DNA from 4 places in the Bacillus sp. DJP31 genome. Region 1 is predicted to be linked to each of the others. Evidence: riboswitches for the same ligand, from Rfam matches in the RefSeq annotation. Region 1 holds a riboswitch; each other region holds the start of a gene.
What was found. Region 1 has a riboswitch for cyclic di-GMP ahead of ACOI1C_RS09595 (diguanylate cyclase domain-containing protein). Riboswitches for the same ligand answer to the same signal wherever they lie in the genome.
Positions count from the first base shown of each region.

Region 2: another riboswitch for cyclic di-GMP. It lies ahead of ACOI1C_RS19435 (hypothetical protein); the one in region 1 lies ahead of ACOI1C_RS09595 (diguanylate cyclase domain-containing protein).
Region 3: another riboswitch for cyclic di-GMP. It lies ahead of ACOI1C_RS10280 (anti-repressor SinI family protein); the one in region 1 lies ahead of ACOI1C_RS09595 (diguanylate cyclase domain-containing protein).
Region 4: another riboswitch for cyclic di-GMP. It lies ahead of ACOI1C_RS07630 (DUF192 domain-containing protein); the one in region 1 lies ahead of ACOI1C_RS09595 (diguanylate cyclase domain-containing protein).

Region 1 covers NZ_JBMERO010000008.1:67,461-71,160, forward strand. The annotation lists gene ACOI1C_RS09590 (nucleoside 2-deoxyribosyltransferase) at 1-256, opposite strand, end outside; gene ACOI1C_RS09595 (diguanylate cyclase domain-containing protein) at 328-1,575, opposite strand; cyclic di-GMP riboswitch class I at 1,634-1,716, opposite strand; gene ACOI1C_RS09600 (HAD-IA family hydrolase) at 2,098-2,661, opposite strand; gene ACOI1C_RS09605 (NAD(P)-dependent oxidoreductase) at 2,658-3,536, opposite strand; gene ACOI1C_RS09610 (hypothetical protein) at 3,651-3,700, opposite strand, start outside.
Region 2 covers NZ_JBMERO010000031.1:9,139-12,838, reverse strand. The annotation lists gene ACOI1C_RS19440 (DUF6978 family protein) at 93-1,319, opposite strand; cyclic di-GMP riboswitch class I at 1,494-1,580, shown strand; gene ACOI1C_RS19435 (hypothetical protein) at 1,655-2,365, shown strand; gene ACOI1C_RS19430 (DUF2269 family protein) at 2,448-2,822, shown strand; gene ACOI1C_RS19425 (DUF1643 domain-containing protein) at 2,833-3,180, shown strand; gene ACOI1C_RS19420 (nucleotide pyrophosphohydrolase) at 3,386-3,700, shown strand, end outside.
Region 3 covers NZ_JBMERO010000009.1:39,411-43,110, reverse strand. The annotation lists gene ACOI1C_RS10290 (GNAT family N-acetyltransferase) at 149-934, shown strand; gene ACOI1C_RS10285 (hypothetical protein) at 1,348-1,515, shown strand; gene ACOI1C_RS10280 (anti-repressor SinI family protein) at 1,595-1,771, opposite strand; cyclic di-GMP riboswitch class I at 1,800-1,893, opposite strand; gene ACOI1C_RS10275 (helix-turn-helix domain-containing protein) at 2,387-2,701, shown strand; gene ACOI1C_RS10270 (hypothetical protein) at 3,009-3,218, shown strand; gene ACOI1C_RS10265 (helix-turn-helix domain-containing protein) at 3,277-3,606, opposite strand.
Region 4 covers NZ_JBMERO010000006.1:37,420-41,119, forward strand. The annotation lists gene ACOI1C_RS07615 (DUF2157 domain-containing protein) at 1-1,011, shown strand, start outside; gene ACOI1C_RS07620 (GDYXXLXY domain-containing protein) at 1,004-1,516, shown strand; gene ACOI1C_RS07625 (Spo0E family sporulation regulatory protein-aspartic acid phosphatase) at 1,699-1,851, opposite strand; cyclic di-GMP riboswitch class I at 2,266-2,356, shown strand; gene ACOI1C_RS07630 (DUF192 domain-containing protein) at 2,441-2,785, shown strand; gene ACOI1C_RS07635 (Flp family type IVb pilin) at 2,802-2,990, shown strand; gene ACOI1C_RS07640 (Flp family type IVb pilin) at 2,995-3,180, shown strand; gene ACOI1C_RS07645 (A24 family peptidase) at 3,361-3,700, shown strand, end outside.

The sequences.
Region 1 (3,700 bases):
CGGATTTGTAATATCCGATGGCCATACCAATCTCAATATGTGTACCTTTCCCACCTGGTAAAAGGGCAACTAAAATATCAGCAGTTTTAACACCTTCTTTTTCTGCTTCTCCAATGGAGTGAAGCTTCTGAAATGAGTCTGCTCGATCATTCCTTGTCCAATCATATGTATGAGTGAATCCTTTCTTGACAAGAGTAGTAGACACCTTTCTCACAAGTTCTTTATTCTCAAATCCTGAAGCTATATAAAAGCGCATTTCATACCTCCTTGAAACTACCCTCGACTATTTCATAAAAAAATAACCACGTCATTAGAATTAGAAGTGGTCTAAATTGAATAAGTGGTTACATTATTTTTCCCTGAATCCTTCACTCGGTACATTGCTTTATCAGCTTTATCGATAAGAGACTTCAAATCTTCCCCATCTCTTGGATACGTACTAACCCCAATCGAAGGAGTAATCCTTACCTCACAACATTCTAACACAAAAGGCTTATCCATGACATTTAGTAATTCCTCTGCTAATCTATATGCTTTTGAGTGATCACAGGAGTTAACTAAAATAGCGAATTCATCTCCACCCCATCTAGAAATAAATTGATTCTCTGTTAACCCTTTCCTAAGTCGGTTTGCCACTTTTATGAGAACGTGATCACCTGCTTCATGACCGTACGTATCATTTATCGTTTTAAAGTTATCCAAATCAATAAATAAAAGGCAGAATGAATCATTTCTTTTCTTCGCAGATACTAGCATTTTCTCTAACTTCTCTTTGAATTTTCTTCGGTTAGGAAGACTTGTTAAGGAGTCATGATAGGCCATAAAACGAATCGTTTCTTCCGCATGCTTTCTTGACGTGATATCACGAGAAACAATGACAATTTTCTCGATAGTACCTTCTTGAGTTGAGACAGGGACACCCCTTGATTCTACAACAATGTATTCTCCATCTGACTTTCTAATTCGGCATTCTGTAACCATTGCTGTCTTATGTAAAATAATTTCACTCATATATTGCGAAATGCCGATTTGGTCTTCTGGATGTAAGTAATTACTAGCATCTTTCCCTACTATCTCTTCTGTTACTAATCCTAGGATCGTTAAATGAGAGGGTGATGCATAGACAATTTCCCCGTTTAAATCAATGACATTTACAAGATCAGATATATTGTTGGCAACTAATCTACTGAGCTCTTCACTTTTTAAATATTTTTGTTCCAATCTTCTTTTTTCAACAGCCATACTTGCTATATTAGCGAAAGCCTTTATGAACTCAAATTCGTATGGATCGGGGAATCCTTTTCGTACATGATAGAAAGTGATGTAACCAATCATTTTACCGGATGCAGATTGTATCGGTATGGACCAACTTCCTAACTCGGTTTCTATGATTCCTAAATGCTCGTCTTCTTCATGAACAACTGTTTGAACACCAGGACATAGCTTGTCCAAGCTCTCGGAAATTTTACTAAAGATAATATTGTTAGGAGCATTGTTTATTATCAACTCGAACACTATATTTTGTGCTTGTAACAGAACCTCATTTGACCCTTTTACAGTTGACGGACTATTCACTTATATCCCCTCGAAATTCACAATAAAAAAACATCCCGTTTTCCAAGATGTCTCTTGAAACGGTAGCTGGCTAACTTAGTAATAACCTTAGTCCCTATAGCTTTGCGTCACTATGTTTCCATAGCTTTGCCTTTTCATTGTATATGATTTTTTAGACCTACTAATCTAGTATTTCTCAAATTCTAATTAATGACAATAGACCTACTTTTTGTAAATATTATATTCCTTATAGCTAATATATGCAAGTGCCAAATTGAATTTGACACTTGTCTATATATCTTTTACTTATCCTTTGTATTCACCGTTGTTTTTCGCCTTTTTTTCTTTCTTTGCTTTGTCTTTGTGAATCATATTTGTGTTGGCACAACTAATTCATGAGAGAATTCAGAATTAACAGTACTAGAGTCAAATCTTTTTTTTGCTGTGGATCATTCTTTTTTGTACGTTTATCCAATTAGTTCACCCCTTACAAGTTTCCATTAGTTTTTTAGATGCTAATGGAAATATATGAGGAGTACATTTTTAAAAAACAACTACACTAAAAAAAGCTTTATAATCATCCAAATAGAAATCTGCTTTAGCCGACTTATTTTGAAACAAACATGTTTTCATTCCTATTTCCTTTGCAGGAATAATGTCTAGCTCTCGATCTCCGATAGCCAGATCGAGATTGTATTTATCATGTAAATAACGATAGGATGTGGCATCTGGCTTTCTAGGGTACCCATCGTCTCCAGCTACTATTTCAGCAAAATGATGATCAAACCCATGAATAGTTAGTATTTCCTCTACTTCCTTACGTTTCTTATGAGTCATAATAACGTTTGTATCACTAGCTTTTAAGACACCCTCAACAAATGGAAAGGGTAGTAGGGTAACTGGTCTAATTTCATCACTTTTATCTCTAATTTCTTGTTCCTGCTCTTGGGAAAGTTGAAAATGCTGAATCGCGTATGTAAATGATAGTTTAAGCATGCTAAATATCTCTTTAGATGAAACGTCTTCACCGAGAACCTCTTGAAAAATCTTTGTGTACGCTGGGTAGGTGTCAAATATTGTACCGTCGAAATCCCATAATAATTTCACTCTGTCTCTCTCCAAAGCTTATAAAGAGCTTGCGTTCCACTATTGTCTTCGCCTAGGTCTGAAAGCTGCTCATACAACTTTTTGGCTAATGATAAACCTGGTACAAAGAGGTCCATTTTCTCGGCTTCTTCCAATGCAATTTTCATATCTTTTATAAAGTGCTTAATATAAAAGCCAGGTTCAAAGTTTTCTTGAATAATACGGGGAGCCAAATTAGATAAAGACCAACTTCCAGCAGCACCAGCAGAAATAGATGCTAAAACAGTAAACGGATCTAATCCAGATTTTTTGGCATAGGCAAGCGCTTCACACACACCTACCATGTTACTAGCAATCGCAATTTGATTACACATTTTCGTATGCTGCCCTGCTCCTGCTGATCCTTGTAAGTTAATATTTTTTCCAAGTAATGAAAGAATGGGTCTCACTTGTTCAAATGCGTCTAAATCCCCACCTACCATAATTGTAAGAGTGGCATCTTTGGCACCAATATCTCCACCCGATACTGGTGCATCCAGCGCATAAAGCCCTTTACCCTTTGCCATGTCATAAATTCTACCCGCAAGACTAGGTGATGATGTTGTCATATCGATCAAGCACGCACCCAGCCTAGCATTGTTTAATAGTCCATGTTCACCAAAATAAATCTCCTCAACGTCAGCAGGATATCCAACCATTGTAATAAGGACATCACAGCTTCGTGCTAAATCAGAAGGTTGTTCACACCATATAGCCCCAATATCTAGAAGGTCTATTGCTTTTCCTTTTGTTCTTGTAAAAATATGTACTTCATAGCCACCCTTTATTAAATGAGTAGCCATGCTTTTTCCCATTACGCCCGTCCCGATGAAACCTATCTTCTTTTGATCATTCATGCTAACTTCCCAGCCTTTATTTTCTTATTAGCTTCTACCAGTATAGTACCATTTTGCAACAGCTTATAAAACATCAAAAAAGCATTGACTCTTAATCAATGCTTTTTTGTGTTCTTATTCAACTTTATCAATAACCCACTCTTCAGCTTGTGTTTTTAAAGTTA
Region 2 (3,700 bases), on a different contig from region 1:
CAAAAAGAATGGCTGTAGTAATATTAATTAACTGGCCAGTACAACAAGATTGAAAAAGATAAACCAATCATTCAATAGATTTGGTTTATCTTTTATGCACTTAATATATCGATCATAGCTTGTCGATTACTCCAAAGGATTGGGTTAATACTTTCAATTTTAAAGGCATTTAATATATTATCATCAACACTTCTTTCTTGATCATTAATAAAGATGTGTAGGTCCGACTTATAAGATAGTTTATTTCGTAAGTCTCGGGTATCACTCCAAGAAAAGATAACATTTGAGAGATTCCCTTTAGAAGGTATATTCATTGTATGAATAACTCGTTCAGGTGCTTTTTTATAATGTGGAATTAAATAGTTAAAGTTATGATTATAACCGCTTTTTCCTGCTAGTAGTATATTTTCATTATATCTAATATCATTCGCTTCCAAGAAGTTTCCAACATCTTCTACAAACAGACTAGATACAGTAGATTTTGAAGTCATAAACATGTCGTTAACAGTCATCATTGCCTGCATTAACATATGTTTCTTTCTAGGAAAGTTTTTTAAGTCAGTTATGATTTGAAGTTCGTTGAGTTCTGGATTAAATGATACACCATATCCATTAATAATGGTGTTGAATAATTGCTTCCGTTTCTTAGAGCTCCCTAATTCAAATCCGGACAACTGTAAATCTGACAAAATAAATCCATCATCAGTTAATTTTATCTCTCCGTTTTCTATAGGAACTGCATAGATTTGTAGTCGATCATTATGTCGATCAAGGAAGGGAGTAGTAATTTCAATAGTGCCAGACTCAATATCTTTATATGAAATCTTAGAGTTAAGCCAATCAATGTATAACTCTTTTAAATTATCTTTAGACGCCATCAAATAAATCCCCTCCTTGAATGATAACTCATGTCTATTACTAATATTATTGTATGTAAAGAAATCTATGAGTACTTGTATCAAATCTTTTGTATTTGTTTTTATTTTTACATCTAGAGGAAAAGCCCACCTATCTTCAAATCCTTCACGATATATATGGATGTGGGGGCAAGGGACTTCTTCCCCATCAGGGTTATCAAGTGGTGGACCATCAATATCTACTCTTACTAATACTGTAGTCTTACGATGTCTGGTTTGAAAAGTACTTTTTGTGGGTTTAATACTACCGCGAGTTACATCAATCATATAGGTATTATTATTTCCATCCTTACAACTTAATAACAATTTATCCCCTGGTTCGGGAAAATTAATTATATTTATATCAGTAAGCAGTTGTTTCAATGAAGAAATCAACATATTTGCTTCAGCTTGAGTCAACATTTGTTTCACTCCTATATTCATAGATAGATTATGGCAGTTATAAATAATAAAATGGTGTCGAGACATGTCGAATGTTCTTCCAGTTAATTCAATAAATCTGAGTAACACTATTTAGGTATTTTCATATTTTTCCACATATGGTAATATAGTCATAGGTATATAGTTTGTAAAATATCTCGATAACGGCAAACTCATAGAAATATGAGGACGCAAAATCACGGATCTAAGGGCAAATACGTCTAAGATGGCCGGATTACCGAAGGATTCTTTCATTTGAAAGACTAATTCTTTTTATTGGGATTAGTCTTTTTTTATTTTACTTAAGGGGTGTTTTCATGGGGTTTTTAAAAGGGTTAGGATCATTTGTTGGTGCTGTTGCAGGGGAAGTAGTAGGAGGAGCCGTTAAATTTACGGGTGAAGTTACAGGGAGTAAATTTATTGAAGAAATTGGAGATGGTGTTAAAAATGCCTCCTATTTTGCCGGAGATAAATTAGGTGAAGCAGCAAGTGGCGTTTGGGATATAGGGACATCGATCGTAACACAAGATGAACAAAAGCTTGATAGAGGTCTTGGTGATCTTGGCAGAGCAGTAGGTGATACGGCAAAAGCAGCAGGACATACGGTTGTTAATATTGTTGAAAACGGTGCAAATGTTGTGACCGGCGTAATCGATGGGGACAATGAAAGACTGAAAAGTGGAGCTAAGGGTCTCTTAATGGCGGGGGCAGTAGGCGTACTATCATTTGGAGTAATAGATATAGTAGATGGTACGGATGGAGTAAGTGCTGATAGTGGAAATAACATGGCAGAAGGTAACACGGAATCAAGTAATGTCCATCAGGTTGCAGCTCATCAACCATCTGTTGAAGCACCTGCTAATGAAAATGTAAATCATGTTGATAATCCCAATTCACATCATGTAGAACCACATTGGCGGACGTTACCTAACGGGACAACTATTTGGGTTGATGGAGACGGTGATTCTTCTGTCAATACAAACGGTGGTTGGGTGCAGGGTAATCCGGATTATCGAGTGAAAGGATAGGATACTACTTTTTGGTAAAATCAGGACTTTACTCCCAATAAATATGATAAATTAGAAGAAATAGTCCAAAGGGATGTGAGGAATTATAATATATAACATCGTTTTATTTTTACATATCTTAGGAACAATTATTATGTTTGTTGCCGTCGGAATTACGTTACTGGCTATGATTTCAATGCTTCATTCTGCAAAGACAGAAAGATTACGGAACTGGGCTGCCTTATCTGTGAGGTTAGACGGGTTACTTCCTTTTAGCGTGATATTTATTTTACTGCCTGGTTTATACTTGGTCTTCTCCACCTGGGGTTGGGGAAATGGATGGGTAGATCTTTCGATAGCAACGTTGGTCGTCATGACATTTATGGGGCCAATCATTAATTTGCGCCGATTTAAAGAGATATTAAACGCAGCCAATGCTGAAACGAATGATGTCCCATCAAGAGAATTATTAGATTGACACTTCCGTAATGAAGGTTAGTAATTTCTTGATTGACAAGGGATATGGAAGTTTAATGATAGTGAATTTATTTTCTTATATTACAACTGATCCGGAGGGACTATCGAATAACAAAGATATTACTAGGATTGAAACAGACATTTACATCCGTAAAGCCATAGAAGATACGGACACAATAATAATGGCATGGGGTAGCGATAAGAGTAAATATGTTCGTAGAAAAAAAGAATTATTAGAGTTACTAAATACAAGCACTAGTACATTAATGTGTTTTAAGGATAAAGAAAACAAAATGGGCAGACATCCTAGTCGTTTAGGAAATGACTTAGAATTATGTGGTTTTTTAGATGTTAAATAGAAAACTTAGTTTCATGTGATCAAGAGATAAGCTAAAGCAGGAGTCTTATACTTCGGCCAATTTTATATTTTATAGATAGATGTGTTATAATCTTTACTTTCATACCAATATGGCATTAAGATTATTTGGAGGAAGTTCACATGCAATTGAAAAGGCAGAATCTTTTAAGTGAATTTTGTCTTTAGTTTGAAAGGGGATCCTTTTAATGAAGCAATTAACAAAAACCATCACTCAATTCCGTGATGAACGAGGTTGGAAAACTAATCTCCACCCAAAGGACATAGCCATTTCCATATCATTGGAAGCAAATGAGCTCTTAGAGAATTTTCAGTGGAGAAGCAGTGAGGAAGCAATTGATGAATCAAGGCAGAACATAAAAGAAGAGATGGCGGATGTATTGATTTATCTTCTTCAACTTGCTGATAGTATGGGTGTGGACTTAGAAGAAGAAGCTTACAAGAAAATGGAGAAGAATGCGTTAAAGTATCCAGTGCCACAACAATCAGAGATTTCAATTTCT
Region 3 (3,700 bases), on a different contig from region 1:
CCTTTAATGGATAGGGCTTTCTTGCTTTTTTTGTTAGGTTATGAATAATGTAGGTTATAATAATAGGCTAAAAGGTTAATCAAATGTCCCTAATACGACTACCTTTTGGAGAATATCCGCATTTCTTTTCTAAACTAGGAGAAACGATATGACAGCAATTTTAGATACTGATAATCATAAGGAAATCATTGAAGCTAATTTGTTAAACCGAACGGTATTTTTAAAGAGCTTTCGAGATAGAGCAGTAGATATTTCAAGAGTTGAAATCGGATTGCAGTGGTTTGTTTCTACTTTTCAAAATGTACTTATTTTCGATTTTGATACAGACGTTTCAACTGTTATGAAAAAGATACAAGAGGTAAAAGATCAATTCGAGGGAAAGATTGAAGCTATATGTTGTTTAGTTCATGATTTTTCAAAACCTAATAATCTAAAGCAACAGCTTCTCCAGAAAGGCTTTGTTCATGCTGATGATTTAGTTGGGATGTCGTTAAAACTAGAAACTAGAAATATCCCTGTAAAGACATCTAAACTAAATGTCAAGAAGGTAGAAGATGAAGACAGCCAGAACATGTGGGTGCAAATAATCTGTCAGGTTTTCGAACTTGAGGAGTATAAAGATTCATTTAAACAGGTAAATGTTGAAGAAAACTATGCTTATCAACATTATATTGGTTATGAAAACGGTGTAGCAGTTGCAGTCATTTCATTGCTCCTCGCAGAGGGAGTTGCCGGAATTTACTGGGTGGGAACTACTGAAATTGCTAGAGGAAAAGGATATGCAACCGAACTAATGGAGAGAGCCCATGCAGAAGCAATCTCCAATGGTTATCATGTAGCAGTCTTACAATCAAGCAAAGAAGGCCTAGGCTTATATGAAAGATTAGGTTACAAGAAGGATTATATTGAAGAATCAATAGAGTGGTATGAGTAAGGAAAAGCAAGTCTATTGACTTGTTTTTTTAAAAAGATAAGAAAGTATAATTTTTTTTTACTCAGGGTATTGGTCTAGCTCCAGCGCCCAGATGCTCTAGGTCAAATAACCCTAAAAGAGTCTGTTCAAAAAGGAGGACAAAAAGAGCAAAGAAGTTCGAGGAAGCGAAGTCTTGAGCTACCTGCGCGTATGTTTTGTATACGTGAGGAGCGGAGAGACGAGCTGACGAAGAAATTTGAAGCTATTTTTGCCGGACTTTTTGAACACCCTCTAAAAGAATAAAAGAGAAGACCACCTTTTTTTCTTTTAGGAACATTTGCTATGCCTGGTCTAAACGGGGCGCTTGCGCTTTTCTTAATGGCTCTTTTCTAAAGGCTCTATTTTAAAAGATTATTACTTTTAGATAGGAGTTTTTGAAAGTAATCCGTTGGTATAAGATGATTGGAACACATATGCTAAGGCATCTGCTTAGAGCAGCGAAACAGTTGAGACATAACGTTTGGCGCATGAAGGAACAAAGTTTATCAAAACAGCTTCTAAAATTGAAATATAGTGGTGATATAGAAAAGAGTAGAAAATAAAAACCTGAAAGCTCAGTAGCGATCAGGAATGGTGTCACAATGTATGAGATGTATAAAGTTCATTTTCTTGTTTATTGGATTAGACTGTTCTAGCAAGCTGCCCAAGATTCATGATTCTTCCGTTGTTCAATAAAAAATTTCGAATTTCATCCTTCGTTAAACCCATACTTATTGCTTCTGAAATAAGTTCCACCCATTCTTGATCCAATTCCTCTAGGTTAATGTAGTCTGATTGCTTTTGGTTAACATTTCTCATAATTACCTCCCAAAATACTTCTAGTATTTCAGGCAGACCAGCCGTCATAGTCAAGATACATGCTGACTTTAGACCCGTGACTTTGCGCCCCTATCTTTCGAATAGATTTGCCCTTTACTGATTTTTGTATGAACCAATATTCACAATTATATGTAAATATATTGGAAAAAGTTGTTATAGTTTGTCGATGAGAAAAATGAAATATATTTGTAATAAAACGTTTACATTTGAATGTATATATTGTGAGAAAGGTTAAAGAGCATGAGTTTTAGTAAGATATTCTTGAAATATAATAGCCCATTTAATGTAAAGACAAGAAGCCGGCGTCTAGAAAAGAGCAAAGGAATAGTCGAGAAATGTAACAATCTGTAAGACTATGTCTACAGATTGAAATAGAGCGCTTATATGAAACTTTTTAACTACTTTACTTTTCTTCTTTCAGTGAAGTATACTAAAACTAGTGCGCGTTCTTAATAAAGAACTAAAAAATTCAGTTGAATCTATTGTTCCATGATTTGAACAAAAGCTTCATATTTATAGTTGCCCGGAATTAATCTTGGCTAGATAGTTTGGTAAGGGGGAATTATCTTTTAAGCAGGAAAAGGAGAACCAAACATGGATGGAAAGAAAATTAAAGATTTACGAATACGAAGAGGCATTTCCTTAACTGAGCTTTCTAAAATCTCAGGTGTATCAAAATCCTATTTAAGCTTTATAGAAAGCGGTAAGCAAAAAAATCCAAGTATAGAAGTGCTTGAGAAACTCGCAAATGCTCTTGGGGTGGATGTTCACTCATTAATTTCCAAGGATGTTTATATGCAAGATGAACTACTCTACCTAGATAAAGAAGTAATTGAACTAGCTTTAGAAATGAGTAGAGCAAAGATTGACAAAGAGAAACTAAGAAAACTAATTGATATATTAAGATGAGATAAGAATGTTAACTTGACGCGGAGCTAGTCTTTGGAAGTTTCCATTCCGACTAGGTTTTTTATTTGTTATCTAGTCATTCGAAAGTAAAATCAGAGTTCATTGTTCTTTATAAAGGTATATTTTTGGTAGTTGGATATACTTGAACTTTCCGATTTACTTTCCGCATCTAAAAATAAAGACCAGCTTATACATATCTAATTATATTCCACATATTTATTACTAAGCTTGTATTCTGTCAATCAATCCAGAATTACCTAATAGAGTCCTACTTTTTAATGATGTTTTTTGGAGGAGAGATATAGATATGTACAAAAAAACATGTGATCGATGTATCAGACCATCTTATAGTAGTTGTGAGTCGGGACAATGGATTTGTCCATCTTGTCAGAAAGATATTACACACTTAAAGTTAAGGCAAGCTGAAGTAGTTAAAGTCGAGCATATTGCCCATCTTTATGAGAAGCAACAAGAAACGCAGAAAAAGAGAAAAATTAGATTTTCAACCTTTATTTAAAGGAGGATCACTCAAAAAAAAACAAGCGTTCCTGATGACAATGTCACCGAAACGCTCTTTATTTTTTCATCTTCCATTGGTTAAATTCAAGGAATTCACGGAATTGATCCTTAGAGATTCCAGATTTCATCGCATCACGGACGAGCCTTGCCCAATCTGAATCGAGATCTGCGCCTTGATTAGATTCATCTTCTTCATCATGTAGCAATGTGTTCACTGGAACATTTAGAACACCTGCAATTTTTTCGAGAAACTGAATCGAAGGGTTTGATTGGAGATTTCGTTCAATAGAGCTTAAGTATGACTTTGCAATGCCCGCACGTTCAGCAAGTTCAGATAGAGAAAATTTTCTTTGTAGTCGATATTGTTTAATACGTTTGCCAATCATCGAGGTCACCTTCCTTCGATAACGATTATAACATATAACCAAGAAGATGTTCATGTGAAGAACGAAAAAAAGAAAGTTCTTTTGGGAACTTTCA
Region 4 (3,700 bases), on a different contig from region 1:
GTTCGTGTAGCTATTATTATACTATCAATGAGTGGATTTTATTTTGCTGGGGAACGAGTCATGAAAAAAAGCGGACATGATCGCTTAGGTCATGGACTTATTGGCATTGGAGTTATTACATTTGGGGCTGGGATTTTCTTGCTTGGTCAAATGTTCAGCTTTCAATCACATAGTGCGTTACCCTTCATATTTTGGTCGATTGCAGCATTGTTGGCTGTGCAGTTTTGGAAAAGTAGATACCTGCTTCTACTTGCGATTGTAATTACAACAGCAGGCCAATTATATAGTACAACCGAGTTTTCCTCGTTTAGCTATATCCTAGCACTCTTGTTGCTGTTTGGCATTGGACATTTTATTTTCTATCGACCTGATGTTTTAACAAGTGTATTCTTTTCCCTTTCTTTCTTACTTACAGGGCTACTATTCGTAGTAAGTAATGAACTCAATTATCAATATTTGTTTGCTATTTATTTAGGACTTTATGTTCTTAGTGACTTCATAAAGAAAGTGAAAATCAAACGTATCATTCAGTTAACCATGCTCATTGGTGCGGTTGTGGTCACCATCTTTAATGTGTTTTGGATCGAGTCGTTTATCAGTTATGGGGAAGAAGCTTATACGAATGGGCTAACAATCTATCCATTCATAGTTGCTGTTCTACTAGTACTATTCGTCATTCGAAAAAGAGGGACATTTGATGTAGCAGACGGAGTTTTATTTTTACCAGTGTTTTATGTAGGGGTTATGGTCGATTTTCTTTATTTACTCTTACTGTTTGTTTACTCGATTAGTCTATTGCTCATCGGGTATCGTGAACATCTAACAGATAAGGCAAGCTTAGGCACAGCATTGTTTTTAATAAGTGCATTTGTCGGCTATATTCAACTAGCATGGGACTTTATGCCAAAATCAATGTTTTTCTTAATTGGTGGAATAGTATTATTTGTACTAAGCTGGTTTCTTGAGAAAAGTAGGAGAAAGCTTGTGAAGGGAGTGGCGAAAAATGACTAAGCGGTTATTATTTTATATGGTCATTCTTTTACAAGCATTGTTTTTAGTCGTAATGACTGCATCCTTTTATGCAATTGATGCATTTGGAGAGCAAATCAAACTGAAAACAGAGCCCTTTGATCCAAGAGACATCTTTTATGGTGATTATGTCATTTTACAATACAGTATTTCTTCAGTGCCCAAATACTTATGGACAGAATCTGAATTGCCACAGTATGGAGATTCTGTTTATGTAGTACTTGGAAAAGAGGGGGACTATCACGAAGTCGTTTCAGTTAGTCCTACGAATCCAGTCGTCGATACAGATCAGGTAGTTTTTAAAGGGAAATACATGTACGAAATTGATCCGAAAGAAATGTATATAGAATATGGGATCGAACGCTACTATGTTCCTGAGGGTACTGGCAAGGAGCTTGAAGACCACATGGCAGATCTAGAGGCACACATCCGAATTGCACCATGGGGTCAGATGAAGATTGAAAAAGTGGATAGAAAAGAAGAGTAAACGCCTCGTGATTGGGCGTTTTTTTCTTTGCGAAATTTGAAACCCTTCAAGATTATTGTTTTCGGGTGGCTCTAGAACTTAAAGTCCCTGAATTAGTAAACCAATTAGATACAAAAAAAATGACATGTCTGTTTACAGACATGTCATTGTAATGGAAATGGTCTTTGCGAGCTGCATATGAATTAGTGCTGAATGTTTTCGGAGTTACATAACTTGATATTGATAAGTTCATCTAGTTCTTGACTACATACGACTGTTTCTATTGCAGTAAATCCAAGCTCCATTGCGAGTACAATCATTTTTTCTCTTTTTTCTTCAATCATAAGTTCAATCATTTCATTTCTCCTGCAAAAAAAGATAGTAACTAACCGGTTGCTATAATATGTGCAATCGATTGTACAGACTTATTATAACCATGAATGATGAAAAGAAAATAGCTTCGATAAAAGTAGTGTTAATCTTACAAAAAAATACAAAATTCTACAAATATTTCGTGAAAAAATAGTAACTTTCAGCAAATAGTAAGAATTATTTAAACATTCAAACAAATATAGGCATAGAGTACTAGTATTTGCTATATACTTACAAAATACAGCAAGATATCCAGCGTATTTTAAGATTTTTCAACAAACAGTGACAATATGCCCATTAAAATCGACATTAAAAATAAGAAGTATGACGGATATTTGTTTTGGTGAAAAAGTTTTATTATAAAAGCAAGAGTTCAGTCGGAAAACGAACACACTGAATCTCGATAAAGGCAAAGCTGATGAAAGTCAGTGACGCAAAGCTAAAGGGGCTACGGTGTGGATTTTCACACTATGCCAGCCAGTTACCGAAAGATCAGGGTGTTTTGTAAAGTTTACAAACCCCACCTTTCGGTAAAGGCGGGGTATTTTTATATCTAGGAGGTGAAAAGGGAAGTTGAAGTTGGTCAACCTAAGTAATGAACAGGAATTAGCCAATAAGATTGGCAGAGCAGACACCTTTTTTAAGAGATTAATAGGGTTAATGTTCTCTCATAAATTACCAATAGGTACCGGACTTCATATTACACCCTGCCGCTCGGTTCATACGTACTTCATGAATTACGCAATTGATGTGTTGTTTGTAAATGATCGATTAGAAGTAGTCGGTATTGTTGAATCGATGTCACCGAGAAACGTCAGTAAAGTTTACAGAGCTGCAAATTCAGTCATTGAATTACCAGCAGGAACAGTCCAACAAACAGGAACGGAAATTGGACAAACACTAAAACTACAAAACTAAGGGAGAGATTATCATGATGAAAAACAAATTAGTAGGTTTACTTAAAGAAGAGCAAGGACAAGGTATGACTGAGTATGGTTTAGTATTAGGAATTATTGCAGTTGCAGTTGTTACGACTTTAGGTCTTCTAAGAACGCAAATCATTACAATGTTTGATAATGTAAAAGCTGCAATTACTGGTGCTACAACTGGAACTACGCCATAATACATTGAAATTATATGAAAGAATAAAGCAGTTTACTAAAGACGAACAAGGACAAGGAATGACAGAATACGGATTAGTCCTTGGAATTATTGCAGTTGCTGTAATCACCACCATATCAGTCTTAAGTGAATACATGATTACACTTTTTGAAAAGGTTGAAGCGACTGTTCTCAGTCGTCATACAGAATAATTACCTTCAACAAATACTGACTAAGAAATTAGCTATTATAGAATTTATTCATTCACTAGAAAAAATAGTTTACAAACTTTCTTCCCCTAAAATAGATAGATTGTAACCAAATAGGCCCTTACGTTCTTGTGACGTGGGGCTATTTTTGTAAGATTCGTTATAAAAAGGTAGGGATATTGTATGGGTTTTAATATATTGCTGCTTATCCTTTTAAGTATCTGTGTTTTCACAGATTTGAAGTCTAGAAAAATCTACAATATTGTCATTTTTCCTTCTTTACTATTGTCTTTGATCGTTCATCTAGTTTCTAATGGTTTACCAGGTTTGTGGTTTTCTCTTTCAGGGTTTCTAGTAGGTCTAGCTATATTGCTTATTCCTTATTTCATGGGAGGTATTGGAGCAGGCGATGTTAAGCTACTAGCGGTCATTGGGGCATTAAAAGGAACGATGTTTGTGTTAGCAACTTCGGTTTATATGGCACTCATTGGCGGATTGATCGGGTTAGTCGTCTTGCTTTTCA